4 regions of the Paenibacillus sp. Z3-2 genome follow, and region 1 is predicted to be linked to each of the others. Evidence: riboswitches for the same ligand, from Rfam matches in the RefSeq annotation. Region 1 holds a riboswitch; each other region holds the start of a gene.
The links. A riboswitch is a leader RNA that binds a small molecule or an ion and turns the genes downstream of it on or off. The one in region 1 is predicted to bind cyclic di-AMP.
Positions count from the first base shown of each region.

Region 2: another riboswitch for cyclic di-AMP. It lies ahead of M1D71_RS16585 (3D domain-containing protein); the one in region 1 lies ahead of M1D71_RS06500 (HAD family hydrolase).
Region 3: another riboswitch for cyclic di-AMP. It lies ahead of M1D71_RS09670 (C40 family peptidase); the one in region 1 lies ahead of M1D71_RS06500 (HAD family hydrolase).
Region 4: another riboswitch for cyclic di-AMP. It lies ahead of M1D71_RS00525 (C40 family peptidase); the one in region 1 lies ahead of M1D71_RS06500 (HAD family hydrolase).

Region 1 covers NZ_CP096397.1:1,507,470-1,512,625, reverse strand. Annotated here, with positions in the region: one part of gene M1D71_RS06510 (IS3 family transposase) at 1-341, shown strand, start outside; one part of gene M1D71_RS06510 (IS3 family transposase) at 341-1,266, shown strand; gene M1D71_RS06505 (HAD family hydrolase) at 1,390-2,073, opposite strand; gene M1D71_RS06500 (HAD family hydrolase) at 2,221-2,619, opposite strand; cyclic di-AMP (ydaO/yuaA leader) riboswitch at 2,735-2,910, opposite strand; gene M1D71_RS06495 (glutathione peroxidase) at 3,281-3,760, shown strand; tRNA gene M1D71_RS06490 (tRNA-Leu) at 3,906-3,988, opposite strand; gene M1D71_RS06485 (urease accessory protein UreF) at 4,426-5,127, shown strand.
Region 2 covers NZ_CP096397.1:3,699,597-3,704,752, forward strand. Annotated here, with positions in the region: gene M1D71_RS16570 (PspA/IM30 family protein) at 1-194, opposite strand, end outside; gene lpdD (prenylated flavin chaperone LpdD) at 306-647, opposite strand; gene M1D71_RS16580 (polysaccharide deacetylase family protein) at 801-1,592, shown strand; gene M1D71_RS16585 (3D domain-containing protein) at 1,707-2,378, opposite strand; cyclic di-AMP (ydaO/yuaA leader) riboswitch at 2,381-2,577, opposite strand; gene M1D71_RS16590 (amino acid ABC transporter ATP-binding protein) at 2,795-3,517, opposite strand; gene M1D71_RS16595 (ABC transporter substrate-binding protein/permease) at 3,504-4,940, opposite strand; gene M1D71_RS16600 (M20 family metallopeptidase) at 5,151-5,156, shown strand, end outside.
Region 3 covers NZ_CP096397.1:2,139,988-2,145,143, forward strand. Annotated here, with positions in the region: gene M1D71_RS09650 (xanthine phosphoribosyltransferase) at 1-86, shown strand, start outside; gene M1D71_RS09655 (hypothetical protein) at 184-513, shown strand; gene M1D71_RS09660 (hypothetical protein) at 634-852, shown strand; gene M1D71_RS09665 (carboxymuconolactone decarboxylase family protein) at 988-1,317, shown strand; gene M1D71_RS09670 (C40 family peptidase) at 1,392-1,856, opposite strand; cyclic di-AMP (ydaO/yuaA leader) riboswitch at 1,862-1,993, opposite strand; gene pelA (pectate lyase) at 2,412-3,374, shown strand; tRNA gene M1D71_RS09680 (tRNA-Leu) at 3,550-3,633, shown strand; gene M1D71_RS09685 (divergent polysaccharide deacetylase family protein) at 3,834-4,712, shown strand; gene M1D71_RS09690 (N-acetylmuramoyl-L-alanine amidase) at 4,687-5,156, opposite strand, start outside.
Region 4 covers NZ_CP096397.1:105,324-110,479, forward strand. Annotated here, with positions in the region: gene rbsK (ribokinase) at 1-208, shown strand, start outside; gene M1D71_RS00515 (c-type cytochrome) at 280-636, opposite strand; gene M1D71_RS00520 (GNAT family N-acetyltransferase) at 787-1,281, opposite strand; gene M1D71_RS00525 (C40 family peptidase) at 1,637-2,107, opposite strand; cyclic di-AMP (ydaO/yuaA leader) riboswitch at 2,111-2,248, opposite strand; gene M1D71_RS00530 (hypothetical protein) at 2,503-3,345, opposite strand; gene M1D71_RS00535 (M1 family metallopeptidase) at 3,356-5,156, opposite strand, start outside.

The DNA.
Region 1 (5,156 bases):
CTGGATTAAGAAGTATAATGGTCTTAGCATCAGCTTAACCGCTGCTCATTCAGGAGGAACCAGGGCGATGACCAAAGGACGCGTAACCACTTGGCAGGAACGGATCGATATCGTGCTATATTGTCTGGCAAATGGACAAGACTACACCCAGGCCGCAGGCCGTTTTCACGTTTCATACCAACAAGTATATAGCTGGGTAAAGAAATACGAAGCAAGCGGCGAAGAGGCGCTACGAGACGGCAGAGGACGTACCAAATCAGCTGAAGCACTCACGGAGGCAGATCGCCACAGACTTGCTATGCAAAAATTAGAGTACGAGAATGCGCGGCTGCGTGCGGAGAATGCTTTTCTAAAAAAGTTAGAGGAACTCGAAAGGAGGAGGCGTTAAGTCACATTCGTCAGGAGAACATCTACCTGGCTATTCAAGTTGTTCGGCAAGAGGAGTCCTGTTCCCTTCAGCTTTTGTGTGAAATCGCAGGAATTCCGCGGTCCAGCTACTATAAATGGTTGAATCGAAAACCCAGTTCACGGGAGACCGACAATGCGAAACTTACACAGGCCATGCTCCTTCTCTATGAGAAGGTGGAGCGAACCTTTGGGTATCGCCAATTAACGCTGCATTTACGCAGGCAAATGGACAGCAATATTAACGCGAAGCGAGTATACCGTCTGATGAAGCTCCAGGGCATCCAGTCTGTCACCCGAAAAAAGAGGAAGAAGTACATAGGCTCTACCCCTCAGCAGGTTGCGGAGAATATACTGAATCGTAAATTTGAGGCGGAAATGCCAAACCAAAAATGGGTAACCGACGTAACGGAATTCAAGTACGGCAACGGGAAGAAGGCCTATTTAAGCGCAATTAAGGATCTGCACGACAAGTCTATTGTTGCTTATGTCTTAGGACATTCTAATAACAATCCGCTGGTCTTAAAGACGCTGGAATTGGCTTTAAAAGCTGCTCCAGCAAGCCGTCCCTTGCTTCATAGTGACCGCGGTTTCCAGTACACTTCTTTACGTTTTAAGGAGATGTTGGACGAAGCGAAACTCACACAAAGTATGTCTCGGGTAGGCCGTTGCATTGATAACGGACCCATGGAATCCTTTTGGGGGACGCTCAAATGTGAGAAGTATTACTTGCATACCTACGGGACCTTTGAAGAACTCCAAAAAGACATTGATGATTACATACAATTTTACAATTACGAACGGTTACAGGCAAAACTAAACGGCCTCAGTCCCAATGAATTCAGGACCAAGGCCGCTTAACCATCTTTTATTTTTTGTACTGTCTACTTGACGGGGTGCAGTTCAACCCAAGTTGATCAGCCTTTATTGTTGCTATACAGCAACGTGTTTTCATTTATAGTAGAATCTCTCGTACGCAATCATCTAATCCTGGTTTGGCACCAATAACGGCAGGAGCTTATCCAATGAATCAACAGTCCAATCTGCACGTTCGTCATCCGATAGTTCCGGCTGGAATCTCCCGTAACCCTGCATAATCCGTATCGTACGCATGCCCAGCTTCCGAGCAGGAATAATGTCGTTATCGATCCGATCCCCGATCATGACGGCTTCCTCTGGTTCACAACCGGCCTGCTTCAAGGCTACAGCGTATAACTCAGGGTCTGGCTTGGACACCCCTTCTTCAGCCGAACAGGCCAGAACATCAACATACTTCCGCAACCCGTAGCTCTCCAGTCTCTCTTCCGTTCCAGGACTTTGATTGGCAATAATGCCAATGCGATAATGCTTCGACAAGTGCCCAAGAACCGAATCCGCTGAAGGAAAAGGACGTTCAAGATCTTTTTGAAACTTCAGCTTGTCCTGAATCTGTTTTTGGTGCTTCTCGTCTCCAATGAATGTGCGAATAGCCACTCTCATAGGCCATTGCTCATAATTCTGGTAACAGTTCGTGAACAGTTCTCGTACCGCCTCAATCTGCACCGGATACCCCAAAGCGCATGCTTCACGGACGAACTGTCCGATAATATCATCAACCGGCTCCCATTCGTCCACCAGCGTATCTCCAACATCAAAAAACAACCACTTTATTCCACCTACATCCGGCACGCCAATTCCTCCTTGAACTACCTCTAAAAACCATAAAAAAGAAGACCCACCATCAAGCATGAGTCTCCTCAAATTTCCGTTTATTGATATATTCAATTATAACAGGCCCCTTACACCGGAGCAATCACAAGCTATCAAGCTAGCGCACTAACCATTCAGGAGAAAGCCGACTTCCCCATTGAGTGAATATACAATTCGGTCTGCGCCCATCCCCCGATAGATGCCCTTTGGATGACTCTGTTCCGTAATGACGCACAGGGACTTCGATGTCCATGAACGGCAGATTTGCAAATAACGACAGGTCAGATTCAGGCTGTTTTCGAAAATAAACACATTGCCTACGCTGCCCTGCGGCAAAAACCATTTTTGAGCTGCAGCCGTGTTCATGCGAATGACATGCTCTACCCCGATTCTACGGAGTCTACGCTCTTCCCCTGCACTGTTGGTTAGAACGGCAAACGGCATTTTTTTGTACATCAGCAATTTGATAAATTTGCGTCCTGCTTCATTTGGAGCAGTCACTAAGATCATCTCAGTATCCATCATTCGTTCCTCCCTTGGCGTGAAAAGACAACAAAAAAGAAGCGTGGGGGACCAAGGCCTCCCGAACGCTTCTTAAATAATCCATGGCGAAAACACCATGAACCAGCGTACGGCTTGTTGCCTCTCCCTTTAACGCTTACGAGGTTAGCTGACGGATTCGGGCGCGAGAGTCGCCCTATTTCCGGCTGTCACCGGAAAATTCACCCCATGAATGCCCACTGTCCTGGACAGCGCATTCCGTTGGTTCCCCCGTTTCCCACTCATCAAAGAATGGAAACTCAGCGATTAAAACATCGTTCGTATATCTTAAAGTAAGATCGAGCGATATTATCGTTTGTTTCGTTTTTCAAGTACAATTTAATTTAAATTGAAATTACGTTATGAATCATACACCCGCGCCATGACGGTGTAAAGTCCGCACAGATCACCGAATCGGCAGATTTTCGCCAATACCCATACATAATAGCGCTTACAACAAGGTTATACTCTATCTATCTCTTCAAGTCTATCTAATTCTCACTCTGACGAAAATCACATCGCAATTCATTCACGTATTCTGCACAACTTGCCTGTTTTGATTCTTTTAACACCATATTAGTTTTGTATTATTTAATTGCAACCAATATAATAAGGGGTATAAGATTATATAATGGAGGCGATTTAGATGACAATCTACGATTACAAAGTGAATACTCTTCGCGGTCAAGAAGTTGAAATGTCCGACTACCGTGACAAAGTGCTACTGATTGTGAATACGGCTAGCTCATGTGGCCTCACTCCTCAATTCAAAGGCCTGCAAGAACTGCAAGACAAGTTTCAGGATGCTCCGTTTGAAGTTCTGGGTTTTCCAAGCAACCAATTTGCACAGGAAAAAGGCTCTTCGGACGACATTGCAGAGTTCTGTCAGATGAATTATGGCGTGAGCTTCCCTATGTTCGAGAAAATTGATGTGAACGGCTCAAGCGCTCATCCTCTCTTCCAGCATCTAAGCAAGGAAGCTCCTGGCCTGCTCGGCTCCAAAGCAATCAAATGGAATTTCACCAAATTCCTTGTGGATCAGAACGGACAGGTACTGAAACGTTATGCTCCCAAAACAACACCCGACAAGATTGAAGAAGATATCAAGAACTTGCTTCAAAAATAATACATAGGCCACCCGTAACCAGAAGGTAAGCACGATCGCCCCGGGTAATGGAGGGCCTTTTTCCTGACTTGAGGTTCTACTGGTCGAAAAGACAAAAAAAGAAGCTTTCCAATAAAGGAAAGCTTCTTCTTAATCGTTCATATGATGCGGTCGAGAGGACTCGAACCTCCACGGGCATACGCCCACTACCCCCTCAAGATAGCGTGTCTGCCATTCCACCACGACCGCATGTCGTAAATAATCGGCAACAGAATTGATTATACCGGGTTTAGATCTAAAAGTAAAGTATTTTTTAATGCTTCTTTTTCAGCCAGGCATTTTCCTCAAAAATCGCATATTCTCGTCATGTTTAGTCATGAACTGCATATCATTAGTTTTGATCCCCTCTTTTCCGGATAGAGCCGATCTGTGTAATCATTTATATATAGTAATATATAATCTTCCCCTATACCCTGTGAATACCTAACTTAAAATGATACATTAAATAACACAATATATGATTTATCATTTTTAGAACAATAAATTCCAAGGATTCTATTGACAAAAAGCGGACATTTATGGGAAGATAACTATCATATAGTTCGGATTTTCAAACACAAAGCAAACAAAAAGGAATATAAATGTTACTTTAAGTGACATTTAACGAACACAGGAGGCGAATGATTGTGAACCGTGGGAATAAGCTGCTCGATTATGTCAATCTGCTTGATTCCTCTATTCAGGTTGGAGGGTTCACCCATTCCTTCGGCATGGATATCCATATCAAGGAGGGTACCATTCGTAATGCTGAAGATCTCGAATCATTCATGCGTTGTCAGTTGCATCCCAGTATCGTTCGTCTTGAAGGCATGGCCATCAAAGGCATCTATACCGCAGCAGATCACAAGGATACATGGCGGATAGCTCTGATCGACAAGCTCGTCCATGTTCAGCGAACTCCTGGAGAACTCAGAGAACAAGCTGCTGTTATGGGTAAACGATTGATCAGACTTGCACGCGCTCTGCACCCCTGGATTGATCTCAGCCAGCTCGAACAGATCTTCGCCAAATATGATTCAGTTGGCTGCCTCTCCACTGTTCACGCCTGGATTAACCACCACCTCGATATCCCGGTCGAGGAGGCGGTCCTTGGTTATCTTCATTCAGCCATGAATGCCTGCATAACCGAAGCCTCCAAAGTCATTCCCCTGAACAACGATACTACCAAAGATCTGATGGTCCGCCTGGCCGCAGATTTGGAGAATGAATGGAATACCGTCAGCGCCTCGGCTGCGGATGGACTGGCACAGCCAACCTCGATGTCCATGAAATCATTTTTTCCCAGTTTCCATATGCTTGGAGCTGGACTTCATGCCTACAGGGCCTAATCCTTTTTCTCCTCAGCTCCACTTCCCTT
Region 2 (5,156 bases), 2.2 Mb from region 1:
TCCTGCTCTTCGAACAACTGCTTGAATTTCTTCTCAATGGCGATCTGTGCGGCTACTGCTTTCTCCGCATCCTCGAGATCCTCTTGCATGTCACGGATATATTGGTCCGTCATCTTGATTGGATCTTCTGCCTTGTCAATAATGGCGTTAACGTTAGACATTGTTAAATCACGCAATCGTTTGAAAATGGACATTATGGTACTCCTCCTAGTCGATATTACATCGTATATAATTATACATACGTAACAATCTACAACTCGTTTCAATTTTATTAAATAAAATCAAAACATGCGATTGCCCTTATGTCAGGAAGACTCTTTATCTTTGTTCAGATGATCCTCCATCAACCTCTCTGCAGTTTGCACGATTTCGTCGATCTGCATCCGTGTAATGGAATCAAAATGGATACCCATCATTACCGTAACGGTTACTTTCAGCTGCAGGGCAGCCTTTCGGGCAAGCCGCTCACAGAGCTCTTGTTCCTTATGACCCGGAATATGTACCGTAGTCCCACTAACCCGCTCATGATCCACATAGAACGTGGCTACAGCGCCAATATGCGCCTTTCCTCCGGTAACGAGAAAAACCTTATCCTCTCCTGCTTCAATCACCTGTAAACGTATCGATTTCAAATCATATGTACTCATAGTCATCCACCTATCCTTCTCTATATGTTATATATGGAGGAATTATGGCTTTCATGAGATGAATCGGCAATGAAAATTCTCACACTACGCATAACTTATGGATACCCCGGGCATACCAAGGAGAACGTCATTTTGGAAAAGGAGGCCGTTATTATGCGCGTACGCCTCATTATGCTGATGGTTCTCGTTATTTTTCTCGGAGGATATCATGCTCCAGTTTCATCTCGGGATGCTTCAAGCCCGCCAAGTGAGTCGGTATCAGGTTCAGATTCCGCGGAAGAAGAGCAACTGACATTGGGACAATTACGTCAAAAATATGCCGATACGTTCAAAACCAATGGTCCTTCAACCAAGCAGGTTGCCCTGACTTTTGATGATGTGCCCGATCCACGATTTACTCCGCAAGTGCTGGATGTATTGAAAAAATACAAAGTCAGAGCTACATTCTTCATCGTGGGTAGTCGTGCTGAGAAACATCCGGATTTGGTGAAACGCATGGTTAAGGAAGGACATATCGTTGGCAATCACAGCTATAATCATCCGGAATTCAGTAAGCTGTCGATGAATGCCTTTCGCAAACAAATTTTACATACCGGGGATATTATTCACCACCTCACGGGATATACCCCTAAAATGATACGGCCACCTTACGGAGACATTAATGAGGAACAGCTGAAATGGGCTGCCAGACAGCATTATAGCATTGTGAACTGGAATGTTGACTCCCTGGACTGGAAAGGCCTCTCCAAAGAAAAGGTGAAAGAAAATATCCTGTCTGCCGTGAAACCTGGTTCCATCGTTCTGCAGCATGCAGGAGGCGGTGTGGGCTCTAACCTGAACGGCACGATTGAGGCTTTGCCCGAAGTCATTGAGGAACTGCGTAACCGCGGATATGAACTCGTCACATTGGACGAAATGTTGGGATTGCCTAAGGCCAAAGATTAGGGTGTCCATGATCCGTAAAAGGAAATGATTGCGAATGTTAAAAGGGTGCCTGTTCAATCGCAAGTTAGCGACTGACAGACACCCTGTTTGAATTCATTAGATGTAGTTTGATGTCTACTTCAGAATGTAGAGCTCGATATCCTGAAAACCAAATTTGCTTACGGACTGCTTGCTACCAGGAATGAAGATATCAATCCGGTGACCCTTGATTGCACCGCCAACATCACGTGCTGTGGCTACAAAAGCCTGTTTGGGCAATCCCGGATGGCTGTGACCTGTGACCAATACTTTGGTTCCGAGTGGAATCACACTTGGATCAACTGCAATCGTACCCAGTTCAAGATCATTACCGAAGTAATCCACAGCACCCCATCCTCCATTTTCGGACGGATCTGCAGAGTATGCCGTTGCTTTCACATTGACTGCTTTACTGTAATCAAACGTTTTGCCCCAGGCTTGAACCACTTTGTTATCTGCGTTAACGTCCAAGCTTGCTGTGGTAACCGTCTTCGCTTGAGCCTTGCTTTCCGTAGCGGCAGCAGCAACTTTGTTTGCTTTGCCGGGGATTGTAATTTTCAAACCACCATAAATGTTGTAAGGTGAAATGTCGTTATTTGCTTTAACCAACGTGTTAAGTGCTACTCCATATTGTTTCGATAAGGTGTAGAAGGTATCTCCCTCTTTGGCCACATGAACTGAATCTGCGTGAGCCGGAACGGCTTGGATAAGCATTGCTGTTGTCAATAATGCTACTGCTGTTTTGGCTATACGTTTCTTGTTAATCATGGTCTTCCTCCCTCATTGTGCCTGCGAAGTTAGTTGTCGGATTCGGATGAGGAGCCCACCCTATAGGTTCTTCGTTACATCTGGAAACATTATGTACCCCTAATTCACCCCAAGCAGTGTGCTATCGATCTTCCCCTGCACAATCTGCATCGTTACATCCCCCGCACTCCCTGTCCGGAAGTTTCGGCAGAGTTCAATATATCACAATTTTGTAACCTGAACTTGTAGTAATTCTTACCAAATGATTTTCAGCGCATCATCATCTGTAAGAATACTGGATAATCACGAAATGGCAGATGCATCGATTCCTTAAGATTAAGTTACAGAAAAGTTACTTTTCGACTCTATTAATGTTTATTACGCATAAAAAATAGCGTTACCGACATAAAGTCAGCAACGCTATTTGATCTGTGAATTTAGAGTACCTTAGCAAGAAAATCACGTGTCCGTGGATTTTTGGGTGCTCCGAACACCTCATCTGGTGTTCCTTCTTCCACAATAACCCCGCCATCCATGAACAAGATCCGGTCTCCCACTTCACGTGCAAAACCCATCTCATGCGTCACGATGACCATGGTCATCCCGCCTTCTGCAAGACGTTTCATGACATCGAGTACTTCACCGACCATCTCGGGGTCGAGAGCCGAAGTTGGCTCGTCAAACAGCATTACATGCGGCTGCATGGCCAATGCTCTTGCAATGGCGATCCGCTGCTTCTGTCCACCGGACAGCTGATTCGGGAATGTATCTTTTTTATCGTACAAGCCCACAGTGTTAAGCAGATCAGCAGCAATTTTCTCCGCTTCCTGCGTGGATTGCTTCTTCACTTTAATTGGAGCAATCGTAATGTTTTGCTGTACCGTTTTGTGTGGGAACAGGTTGAAATGCTGGAACACCATCCCCATTTTTTCACGAGTCGCATTGATGTTGTGCTTCGGATCGGTGATTGACACGCCTTCAAAATCTATCTCTCCCGAGGTAGGCTGTTCCAGCAGGTTCAGACAACGCAAGAATGTACTTTTACCCGAACCGGAAGGACCGATAACCACGACAACCTCGCCTTTGCCAATCGTCACGTTAATGCCCTTAAGCACATCGTTATTTCCATAAGATTTGTGTAATTGTCTAACGTCTATCACTTGCACTCAACTTCCTTTCCAGTCGTCCCAGCAGCTTGGACAAAATGAACGTCAATACAAAGTAAATGGCTGCCGCAATGAGAAACGGACTCAATCCTTGATACGTAATGTTTTTGACCACACTTGCCTGATACATAATGTCCACCATACCGATAACAGAGATAATGGAGGATTCCTTGATGATCGTTATGAATTCATTACCAATTGCCGGCAATACGGCCTTGAAAGCCTGTGGCAATATGATGTAACGCATGGCTGCACCTCTGCCCATTCCGAGGGAGCGAGCTGCTTCCAACTGGCCACGATCCACCCCTTGAATACCTGCACGGAAAATTTCCGCAAGATAGGCACCACTATTGATGGAAAGTGTGATAATCCCCGCTTGAAGGGGACTAAAATTAATACCAAATGTCAGGGCCAATCCATAGTAGATAATCATCAATTGCACTAGCATCGGAGTACCCCGAATAACTTCGACATACGCTGTTCCAATCCAACGTAGAATGGCTACATCATGTAGACGGAACAAACAGATGATCAGTCCGATGATCACCCCAAATATTACACCAAGTGCAGATAACAGGAGCGTGTATCCTACACCTGTTGCATAGAAGCTCTTGTATTGCCAGAACACTTCAAATATATTTTGTGATTTGTTCACTTTATCAGCCATCAGGAGACTGGCGTCTGTGACCATTTGTTCGATCTTATTTTCACTTTTCAATCGCTCGAGCGTTCCATTGACCGCACTTAGCAACTCTGTATTCCCTTTACGGATTCCAATTGCTGCTTCTACCTGTTCTTCATCAGGAACAGCAGGAGCAAGTGCAATCACATCATCCAGATATCCCGCAGCAACGGTATCTTCAACGATTGCTGCATTTATACGATTCGTTTGCAACTGCAACACAATATCAGAAATTTTATCGAGCGCAGTAAGCTTCGCTCCTGGGATATTCTGTCCAATCGTCTCTTGAATGGAACCCTTCTGCACCCCTATTTTTTCATTCTCCAGTTCTGCCATCGTCGGATATTTGTCTTTATCCGCACTGCGAACCATGATTACTTGTTTGGACTTGTAATAGGTGTCGGAAAAATCAATACTTTGCTTCCGTTCATCGGTTGGTGTCATTCCCGAGATGACCAGATCCACACGACCGCTCTGCAATGCAGGCAGGAGTCCGTCGAAGCCCATATCTTCAATGACAAGCTCAGCGCCAAGGTCTTTGGCAATTTCTTTGGCAATGGCAATATCAAAACCAACGATTTGATCTTTGCCATCGATCACTTTATGGAATTCATAGGGTGCAAAATCGGCACTTGTACCGAGCACCAGCTTTTTACTGCTTGAATTGTCTGTAGTCCCACTTGCAAGTGCCACAGGAACGGCAGTCGTCAGCAGAACGACAAAGGTCAACAGCATCATAGTGTAACGACTTATCAATTTCAACCTTGTTCTCTCCCCTTACAATACTTTGTATGCTTCTCATGTTGATGACTGAGTCATTATAAAGTACAATGCATGATTATGCAATGTATTTTGACATTACAAATCTTGACTTGTTTCTGAAAAAATGAAGCAAACATGATATAATCAATGAATTATTTTCATTTTTGCATAAGGAGTTTACTAATGACA
Region 3 (5,156 bases), 630 kb from region 1:
GTGAACAGGGAATTCCGGTGGAAGCCTTGGTACGCATTCGTTCCCTGAACGATGGAACGGTACAATTTGACGATAACGAAATGTGACATTTTAAAGGAATAGGGCCTATTTTTAGAACTATGCCTTTGCATGACCGCGGATTTCATTTATAATGGGGTTATGTTAGGGAGAGGAGGCAACACCATGGGGAACCAACCGGCAACAGAACAATTTTTTATTGATAAGCTGGCGGAATCGAAAGTTCATTTTGAACGTGCCCTGGATTGTAAACATACGGAATTCGATGACCTTTATCCCTATATGATTGAACATCCTCAATTTTTCTGGTACAAACGCTATGTTGCCTGGTCAGAATTACTGACGATTGTAGGCTTGTGCGAAGAGTTGTCCTTCTCTTGGAAAGAACAATTTACACCGCATCAAGTGGAGTACCTTGAAGAACGTGTGATGTCCGCCAAAGTGCTTGATTTTTGGTTCGAGAAGAACGACAGCAAAGAGCACGCGCAGCGGTAACTTTCAGTCGGGACATAATTTCGAATGACATGACAGTCCAATACAGTCACGTGAGACCTAAATGACATTTCATTTTAGGTCTCTTTTTGTAAATAAATTTGGAATATAGGAGCCATGAACATGATCAGTGATACAGAACTGGACGCTCTGCGTCTGTCAGGTGAGAAAGTAAGAGTAGTGAGGGACGAGCTGGAAACTAACGATGTAACCGGGATTGTGGTTGCCTGGGATGGTGAGCAGGTACTTATCCGTCGTCGGAATCGACGTGTTGTTAAGCTGGATCGCAATTACCGATATCAGTTGTTCAGCGAGCCGCGCCAAAGTTTACTTAGTGAGTAACCGTATAATTTGGCTAGAACATGAACGTTTAATTGTTTGCAATTACCATGATTTCTTGGCATAAATGACTCACTCGGGTGAGAAGATAGGTACAGTGAGGAAATCTGTAACTATAGCCGAGAGGATGTGCTGCAAATGACATTGATGAATGATAAAGTTCATGCCTACAAGGATCAGATTGGAGCATTAAGCGACGTGCTGCCAGGTGTGGTGAAGTCGTATCATGAGTTTACCGGAGAATGTTTTCAGCCTGGCGTGATTGATGCGAAGACGAAACAGCTCATTGCGCTCGGAATTGGACTATTTGCTAACAATGAGGTATGTACCTTCTATCATGTGGAAGAAGCTCGTGCGAAGGGTGCTACAGATCAGGAGATCATGGAGACCGTTGCGGTGGCTGGAGCTGTCGGTGGCGGACATGCTCTGTCTCAAGGCGCAATGCGAGTGCAGAAGGCGTTGCATTAGTTAGCAATACAATGCACATTTTTAAGTACACAAAAAGGCATCGGTTTAAAATCCGGTGCCTTTTTGTGTGTGAATTACATTTTCCCTAACATTTTATCATACATAAACTGTCCAGTTACCCGACGTGCTGTTACGTAACGATCATTAAAATAAGGATTGGACAACTTGGTGATGCTTACACCTTTACTGCTGGAAGCATGAGCGAATTGTCCGCCGCCGATATATACACCTGTATGTGAAATGCCTTTGCCCATCGTATTGAAGAACACCAGATCACCTGTGCGAATGTTACTTTTGGATACCGGAGTACCTGCTTTGGCTTGCTGCTGCGAAGTACGTGGCAATACAATGCTGTATTTGTTGAAAAGATATCTCATAAACCCGGAACAGTCAAAGCCAGCCAGCGTTGTGCCACCCCACTTGTAAGGTATGCCTGTCATGTTGTTCACTACGGAGTTAATACTGCTTGCCTCTGTGCTTGTTGCTCCGGATGTAAATAGTACAGCTGCTCCAAAAATGGAGATAATCAGTTTTTTCAAAATAAATGTTCTCCCTTCGATGCCTACGGAGTTAGCTAAGGGTTCGGTAGAAGGTTCCCTATATTTCCTATGTATAAGAATAATTCACCCAAATTGGTTCCCCCGTTTTCAAACATGAAACTCGGCAATTAATAATTAAGTTTTTGTAACTATTTGAAACTATATTGCATAAATGCGTAATTGTCAAACCCATTTAAAACCCTTCATTTTACCCCAATGTTATCGGAATTACGGTTTTTATATGAAAGAGGGGATCAAGTTTGGGTATCATTCATGACAAAAACGTCACTATTGATTCGTTGAAGGTGATTTTGGACAAATAAATAAGTTTGTCATGAGTTAAAAGAACTATTCCGTTATGTAGAATTAAAGAGATTATATTGATTAAGTTGCATATATTGACAAAAATCGATTTTTTGCATATTATCGTTTTATCCAATCCACATATTGGATGGAATTTGATTTTATTGTGCGATGAATTCAAATAAAGGAGGTTTGGGGTTCGAATCTTAAGTTAGGTAGAAGTGGGAGATTTATTAAAACGAACTTAGGAGAGTGTTATCTTTGAAAGCAAAAAAAATAGTTACTTTTGTTCTAGCATGTACCATGGTATTCTCAGCCGTTGGAATGGCTTTTCTCCCTGTAGCAACGGTATCTGCTGCCGATGCATCAGGTACAACAGCAAGTATTTCCGATGTTTTGAAGAACCAGCTGCCAGATGGAGGTTGGAGAAAGGATTATAAACAAACCAGTGGAGAATGGGCGAAGTCCACGATTGACAACAAGGCTACATACTCAGAGATTAGAAGATTGGCGAAGGAATTCAAAAAGACGAATGATCCGCGCTACTCAGCGGCTGCAATTAAAGGAATCAATTTTTTGATTAATATGCAGTATTCAAACGGTGGATGGCCGCAAGTGTACCAAAGCTCCGGATATCACAAACACATCACTTATAATGATGATGCCATGATTAACGTCATGTACATGCTGGATGAAGTAGCAACGCGTAAAGGTGACTTCTCGTTTATCGACAGTGCCCTTGCCAATCGCAGTAAGAACTCAGTTGCTAAAGGTGTAGAAGCGATTCTGAATACACAGGTCGTTTCAGGCGGTAAGCTGACAGCATGGGGACAACAACATGATTCCAGTTCCCTTAAACCGGCAAGCGCAAGAATCTATGAAGTACCATCGCTGACGGCTGCAGAGAGTGTAACGATTGTTAAATTCCTGAAAACCAGACCTGCTAACGCCAAAATTACGGCATCCATTAAAGGAGCCGAGGCGTGGTTTAACAAAGTGAAGATTACGGGTTACAAGTATGAAAGAGCGAACGGAGACAGCAAAATTATCGCTGATTCCAAAGCTGCACCGATCTGGGCTCGCTTCTACGAAGTGGGAACGGATAAACCGATCTTTATTGGTCGCGACGGGGTAGTTAGATACAAATTAAGTGATATTGATAAAGAAAGAAGAGGCGGTTATGCATGGTATGGCAACTGGCCTTCCAAGCTGTAATGAGTGACGAGCCTCAGGTTTCATAGCGTTAACTCCTTGTAACTGTAAGTAAAGCCCGAATCAGACATGGACGTCTGACTCGGGCTTTACTTGTTATTATTTTCAGTGTTGACATGATAGATTACACATGATATATTATTTCTTGTCGCCGAGATTTCTTACGGAGATATAATATGCGGTCGTGGCGGAATTGGCAGACGCGCACGGTTCAGGTCCGTGTGGGCTAACCCCCGTGGAGGTTCGAGTCCTCTCGACCGCATCAGAAGAAAAGGCTTGTATGTTGCTCTTGGAGCAATATACAGGCCTTTTTTAATGCCTTGATTTCACAGTAATGCCTCAACGTATTCTGGTGGATTAGTGTAAATCAATTTTTTACCGCTGTATCATTTACCTTCCACGTACATATTCATGCCTACATTATGAAACAATGAGGACACGGATAAAAGGAGGGGTTTAATTTTGAGAACGGTGAGAAAAGGATTGAAATCCAATCGGGAATCCAGAATCATTATGTTCAGAATGATGGTTATAGGGATTCTTGGAATTTTTGTTTTGGTTTGTTCACTGAGCCGCGCGGACTTGGCCACAGCAGCGATGACCGACATCAATTCAAAGGGTACGCTGAAGCGAATGGCAATTATCATCGATGATGTAGGTAACGACATGAAGGGAACGGATGAGATTCTGGCGATGCCAGTCAAACTGACGGTAGCCGTAATGCCTTTTCTGCCAACAACGAAGAAAGATGCGATTGCAGCACATGAGAAGGGAATGGATGTGATTGTGCACATGCCCATGGAACCCAAGAAAGGAAAACCTGAGTGGCTGGGCCCGGGTGCAATCACATCCAATCTTACGGATGAAGAAGTCCGCGAACGCGTAGAGAAAGCGATAGATGATGTGCCCCACGCGATTGGAATGAACAATCATATGGGCTCCAAAATCACTTCCGATAAACGCATCATGTCGATTGTGCTCGACGTATGCAAGGAACGAGGCCTCTTCTTTGTGGACAGCCGTACGAATTTTCGCTCCGTAGTGGGTGAACTCGCGATATCCAAAAATATGCCACCTGTAGGTAATGACATTTTCCTGGATGATCAAAACTCAAAGCAGCACATTCGCAAGCAAATGGATCTGGCAGCTCAACGTGCGATTGACAAGAAGATATGTGTCGTCATTGGTCATGTCGGCCATACGGGGTTGAACACATCGGCTGTGGTTCGTGAATCGATCTCTCGTTTTCAGGGTCAGATTGAGTTTGTAGGTATCGGTGATCTGGTGCGCGAAGTGTGGAACTGGCATGCTGCCCCTACACTACCGACAGGTAATAAATAATGCCATTAGCGATGGATTGGGCGATTCGTTTTTGCTCCGTTGGATCACTCATTCTGGCTCGATCTTCGGCATTGCTCAAAAAGCCGGTTTCGACGATGACAGCAGGTTGCTTCACGTAATTCAACATATAGAAGGGCCTGCCCCACACAACTCCACGCTCAGTACCGCACAACTCGTTCATCGCATCCTGAATGGATTGGGCCAGCAGATAGCTCCTGCCCTCCTTCTGGTGCAGTACCACTGGACCGTGTGTAGCGGATCTTGGACTCCAGTTCGCATGGATGCTGACTACGATATCAGTACTCACTTCTTCGCTGAGGCTTTTACGTTGGGCAAGATCTCTGGTATGACGGGAGCGGCTGTTCAGCCAGCGGTTCTCATCACTAAGTGCATAATCACCAAGTCGGTTAATGATGACGGCGTAACCTTTGCTACGAAGCAGGA
Region 4 (5,156 bases), 1.4 Mb from region 1:
AAGCGCCGTCGATACGACCGGCGCTGGCGATTGCTTCAACGGCGCGCTGGCGGTAGCCCTCGCGCGCGGTGAGACCTTGGACGCGGCTGTAGGCTTCGCCATGGGCGCGGCCGCGTTATCCGTGACGAAGCTCGGCGCCCAGTCCGGGATGCCGTCCGCACATGAAGTCGAGGCCTTTCTGGCCGAGCACGCGCCAGAAGCTCAATAATCTGCATAACAAAGAGGCTCTTACTCTCCCAAAGGGGGATTAAGGGCCTCTTCGTTATGCGCGTGCAGAGATTATTTCTTCTCTGACAACCACATGGCGATATTGGCAATCTCTTCATCCTGCAGTTTGCCCTTAAAGGCAGGCATGCCACCTTTACCTTTGATAATCGTAGAATAGATCTTCTCCAGATCATCCTGGCTGCCGATGTTTGCCAGAGCAGGACCTACGCCACCCTGAAGCTGATCCCCGTGACAGGAAATACAGTTGGCTTTGACCAGTGCCTCAGCCTGTCCTGCATCCATCGTCACTTCCGGCATGGTTGGTTTCGCTTCTTCAGCCACTTCCTCTTTCCCTGGAAGCGTAAACATTAAAACAATAGCTAAAGCGCATGCTGCAAAAAATACCCCGCTCATGATCCATTTGTGCATCCCTTATGTCCCCTCCAGAATGAAAGATCATCTAACCTGAAACTATCCATATCATTATAACGGAACCTGTAGTCACATCATAGCATTTTGTGGTAATTTTTTGAACTAATCACATAACAAGGAGCAGATTTGGTTGTTTTGCAATGAATTCTAATCACGAGGCCCTTCATAGACCATGCAGTGAAAGGGCATTAAGCCGGTAGGGGTCTGTCGTTCGTATGTATCCTGGATGACAAATCCACTCTTCAGATAGACTTGAATGGCACGGGCATTCCAAGTCAGCACTTCCAGGTCAATCTCATTCGTCCGGTTTCGGCGAATGGCTTCCTGTACAATGGCGGTGACAAAAGCTTTCCCTTGACCCTGACCACACAGCTCTGGATGCATGCCGAGGCCAATCCGGGTTACCCCTTGAAGGGGGAAGTATTGAACAAATCCATATATGCGTTCGTTCTGATCTAGAACAATCGCATATTGTTCCTGCCGCAGCTGTGCATCCCCAAATTCCACTTCAAGTGCCTTCATCTGCTCCCAGGGGAGCCAGCTGTAGATATTATAAGGCGGCTCGTATTGCCAATTGCAGATAAACTCCGCATGTTCTTCTAGCATGGGTACAACGTGAAACGTCACAGGGGCTTCATTCATACATCTGCACGCTCCTCTCATTCATCACCAAACCCTCTGTCCACTCTACAAAAGAGCAGTTCTTTTAGCAAGTCTGCAACTTTGGGAAAAAAATGAAACAAAAGTTCCGGTAATTACGTTTATATTATAACGGGATGGGTAAAAACATCATAAGGGCACGGACAAACGAACGCCAAGTAAAGCTGTTGATGTCGCAGGATATGCCTCATGTGTTACTTGCTACGTGAACAGGGGATGAAGCACAAAAAAACCGCCGGATACATTCCTGCGGAGAATGTACCGGGCGGTTCTGTTATACTTCTTACTTCGTTCCAGTAGGGTTAATGGTTACAGCATCATGTTGCCCAGCTTGTCCCTAGTCAAGGGCCAGTGATTCATATGCGTCCGTGCTCATAATCCGTTTAGCGCCAACATAACGATTGGCCCAGTAGTTTTCACTCAATGCACTGATCGTAACACCTTTGGAAGAAGAGGAGTGTGCGAACTTTCCATCCCCTACAAAGATTCCTACATGAGATACGCCTTTACCTGTTGTATTAAAGAATACCAGATCGCCAGCTCTCATCTCCATGCGGGATACGGAATCGCCCATTTCGAATTGGGAACTGGATTGGCGTGCCAAATCAATACCCAACTTGTCGAATACATACCGTGTGAACCCGGAGCAGTCAAAGCCGTTAAGCGTTGTTCCCCCGCTTTTGTATGTAGTTCCCATTGCTGAATCAATTACTGTATCCATTTTTGAATCTGCGAATGCGCTGCCTGCACCAAGCGATAATGCAAATGTGAGGCTAAGTACAGCTGCGGTTAATTTCTTTTTGAACAAGAGATATACCCCTTCCAACGCCTGCGAGGTTAGCTTAAGGATTCGGTTGAAGGTCCCCTATGATCCCTCTGTAGCAAGATCAATTCACCCATAACTGGTTCCCCCGCTTCCCAGGTGCCAGGAATTTGGCTATGCTAGTTATGCACCTGCGAAATCAAGAAATGACGATTTAATTTTAAGTAGTTACAAATATGAATATAAAGATTACAAAGTTGTTACTAAAAACTCACTGCGATTATTGTAACAGAGGTGTACCGGTTTGGCAACGTTTAACAATAAATTTAGCAAAAAAAACCTCGACCTTTGACGGGGAAAGGTTGAGGTTTGCCTATTTATAAGTACTTATTAGGCCATGAGTTTAACATGCGATGGTAACAATTTTTAAACGATTTGCTCTAACCTTTGGATGTTTTGGACTGCCATAAGCGAAAATGGGCGCATATTTTCCACAGGCTCATTAGACATCTGGCAAGAGGATACGTCTGTTGTAGTATAAGTCCGGTGAGTCCTGTTAGTAACCATGAGGCTGAAGTGAACGCCCCGAAGATAAGCAGGTGAACTCCGCCCAGCAGCAGTGCAATGCCAATCACGGCGATGAGATGTCGTAGTGCAATCCAGAGTGCTTTGAGTGTGCCGTGAGCGCCACCTTCTCCCTCCGGTGCGGAAATACCGAACTGCATGTAGAGAAGGACGTGATGGATAACCCAGCCATATATGAACCAGGCAGCTATATAAGGTATGCCGGGCAAGAGTAATTGAAGGGAATGAAATCCATCCAGTAGAATTGAATACAGCTTCGGTATGAGCCAGTAGGCGGGTAGAAGTATCAATAATGTACGTATGCTGTGGAGCAACAGCATCGGTTTCCACAGATTTTTGATTCCGCGGACGAATGGAATGCGCTCTTCAGTACTATTATAGTGCTGAAGCGAGTAGAGCAGTCCTGCTTGAATGAGGGGGCTGATCAACATGCGAACCAGCAGCATAGCCCCCAGGATCCACAGATAACGATGAACCTCCGGATGGGTGGACAGGTTAAGTTGGCTTTCCATTTTGAACAAAAGCGTACTTAACTCCCCGGCATCAGGGTCAGGATAGCGCAGGAGCAGTGGGACGACCGCTGATTGAACCATTCGATAGAGGAAATATCCCCATATGAGCTGATAGAGAAATAAGAGTGCTGCAATGAACATATGCTGACGGACGAGAAACCAGCCTTCGCGTATTTTTGCTTTCACCGTTTCCACCTCACCATGACAGACCTCCGAATATGGCTTCTATTAGTTTGGTTACACTCATGCTCCAGCGGGATTTTGTTGGCTCATCCAGTCCGGATTTCAGGAAATTGTTCATGTGGCGGTTCTCCAGCACGATCGTGTACAGAGGATCGGTCATGGCCCAGGAGACAGGGGATGTGTGAGTTAATTTATAGGTGATGCGATCTTCTTTGCCATTCCATTGCTTGGTAAGGATATGCCCGTCTTCAAAAGCAATGCGAACAGGAACGGCGTTGTAATCACTGCCTTTTTTCACGATCGTCACGGAAGACTCGTACAATGTTTGGCCGTCTTTTTGCACGGGTGTAACACGAATATCCTCTACAGCAAAATCAGCCATTCCGTTACCATAGATGTATTGATTAAAATAATCAGACCAGGAAGTACGGGTTACTTGCTCTACAACTTTCTGGAAATCAGCTGATGTGGGGTGTTTGAAGCGGTACTTCTTCACATAGGTAGAGAGAATACGTTCCATTGTTTTCGCACCGACTTGATGTTCTATACCGAGCAATACAAGCTTGCCACGTGTGTAGACATTGGCCGCGTACTCATTCTGTGACTCGAACTTCCAGGATTCCTGTGTTAATGATGAAGGAGACGTAATCAGGCCCGATTGTACCGGCAGGTTCGGGATCAGTCCATATTCCTGCTCCATCAGTTTGTCTTCTGCATAAGAGGTGAACCCTTCATCCAGCCAAGCTTCTTCAAATTCGTTACTGGCAACCATGCCGTAGAAGTATTGATGTCCAATCTCGTGAACTACGGTACGTTCCAGGTCATAGCCTGGCGTGGTATCATCCGCACCAAAGGCTGTGATTAGCGTGGGATATTCCATACCTCCGGCACCGTTCCCCGTTTTGGGCGGAACAACGATGGATAAGGTCGCGTAAGGATATGGACCAAACCATTTGCTATAATTGGCTAGTGCGGCCTTAGCGGCATGGAAATATCGTTCTTTCAGATCTTGATGAGCAGGGTCCAGGTACAGCTTGATTCGTACCCCAGGAACATTGGGTGCAGAGAAGGGTTCCTCGGCGTAGACAAAATCGGGTGAGGCTGCCCAGGCGAAATCATGCACATCATCGGCATAGAATTGATAGACTTTCTCTCCATTCTTCACCACAGCTTGCTGCGTTGGGAATCCAGTAGCAGCAACTTTGTATGTTTCAGGTACCCGAATACGCACACTATATATACCGAAGTCGGCGTAAAACTCCGAATTGCCGTGGTATTGGTGCAGATTCCAGCCTTCCGTTGTTCTTCCACGCCTGCCCACAGGTTCATAGGCACTTAATTTGGGAAACCATTGACCGGCCATGACAAAATCATCAGCGGTTCCCATCCGTGCAAAAATCTTCGGCAGACTTACTTCGAACCGGGTGTGGAGTGTGATGCTTTCCCCGCCTTTGACGGGTTTGGGCAAGCGTACTTTAATGAGGGTGGTATCCTTGATGTTTCCGTCATCTGGCTGCACATACTGCATCCGGTGGAGCAGAGAGAGCCCGTCCTCCGTTTTCATTTCGGTAATGTTCATGGAGCCATAGCCATTGGTAGGCATGATATCACCCCGAAGCTTTCCACCGGATTCCTTCATAAAGGTGGTGTCAGCAGAAGAGAAGGCGTTGGGATACATATGAAAATATAGTTCACTGACGGTTTTTTTACCTGGATGTGTCCAGGTGATCGTCTGAGTCCCTTTCAATACGTTCCCTTCGGCCAGTTTCACATCCATGTGATACTCCACAACACGGTTGCTGTACACTTCGGCG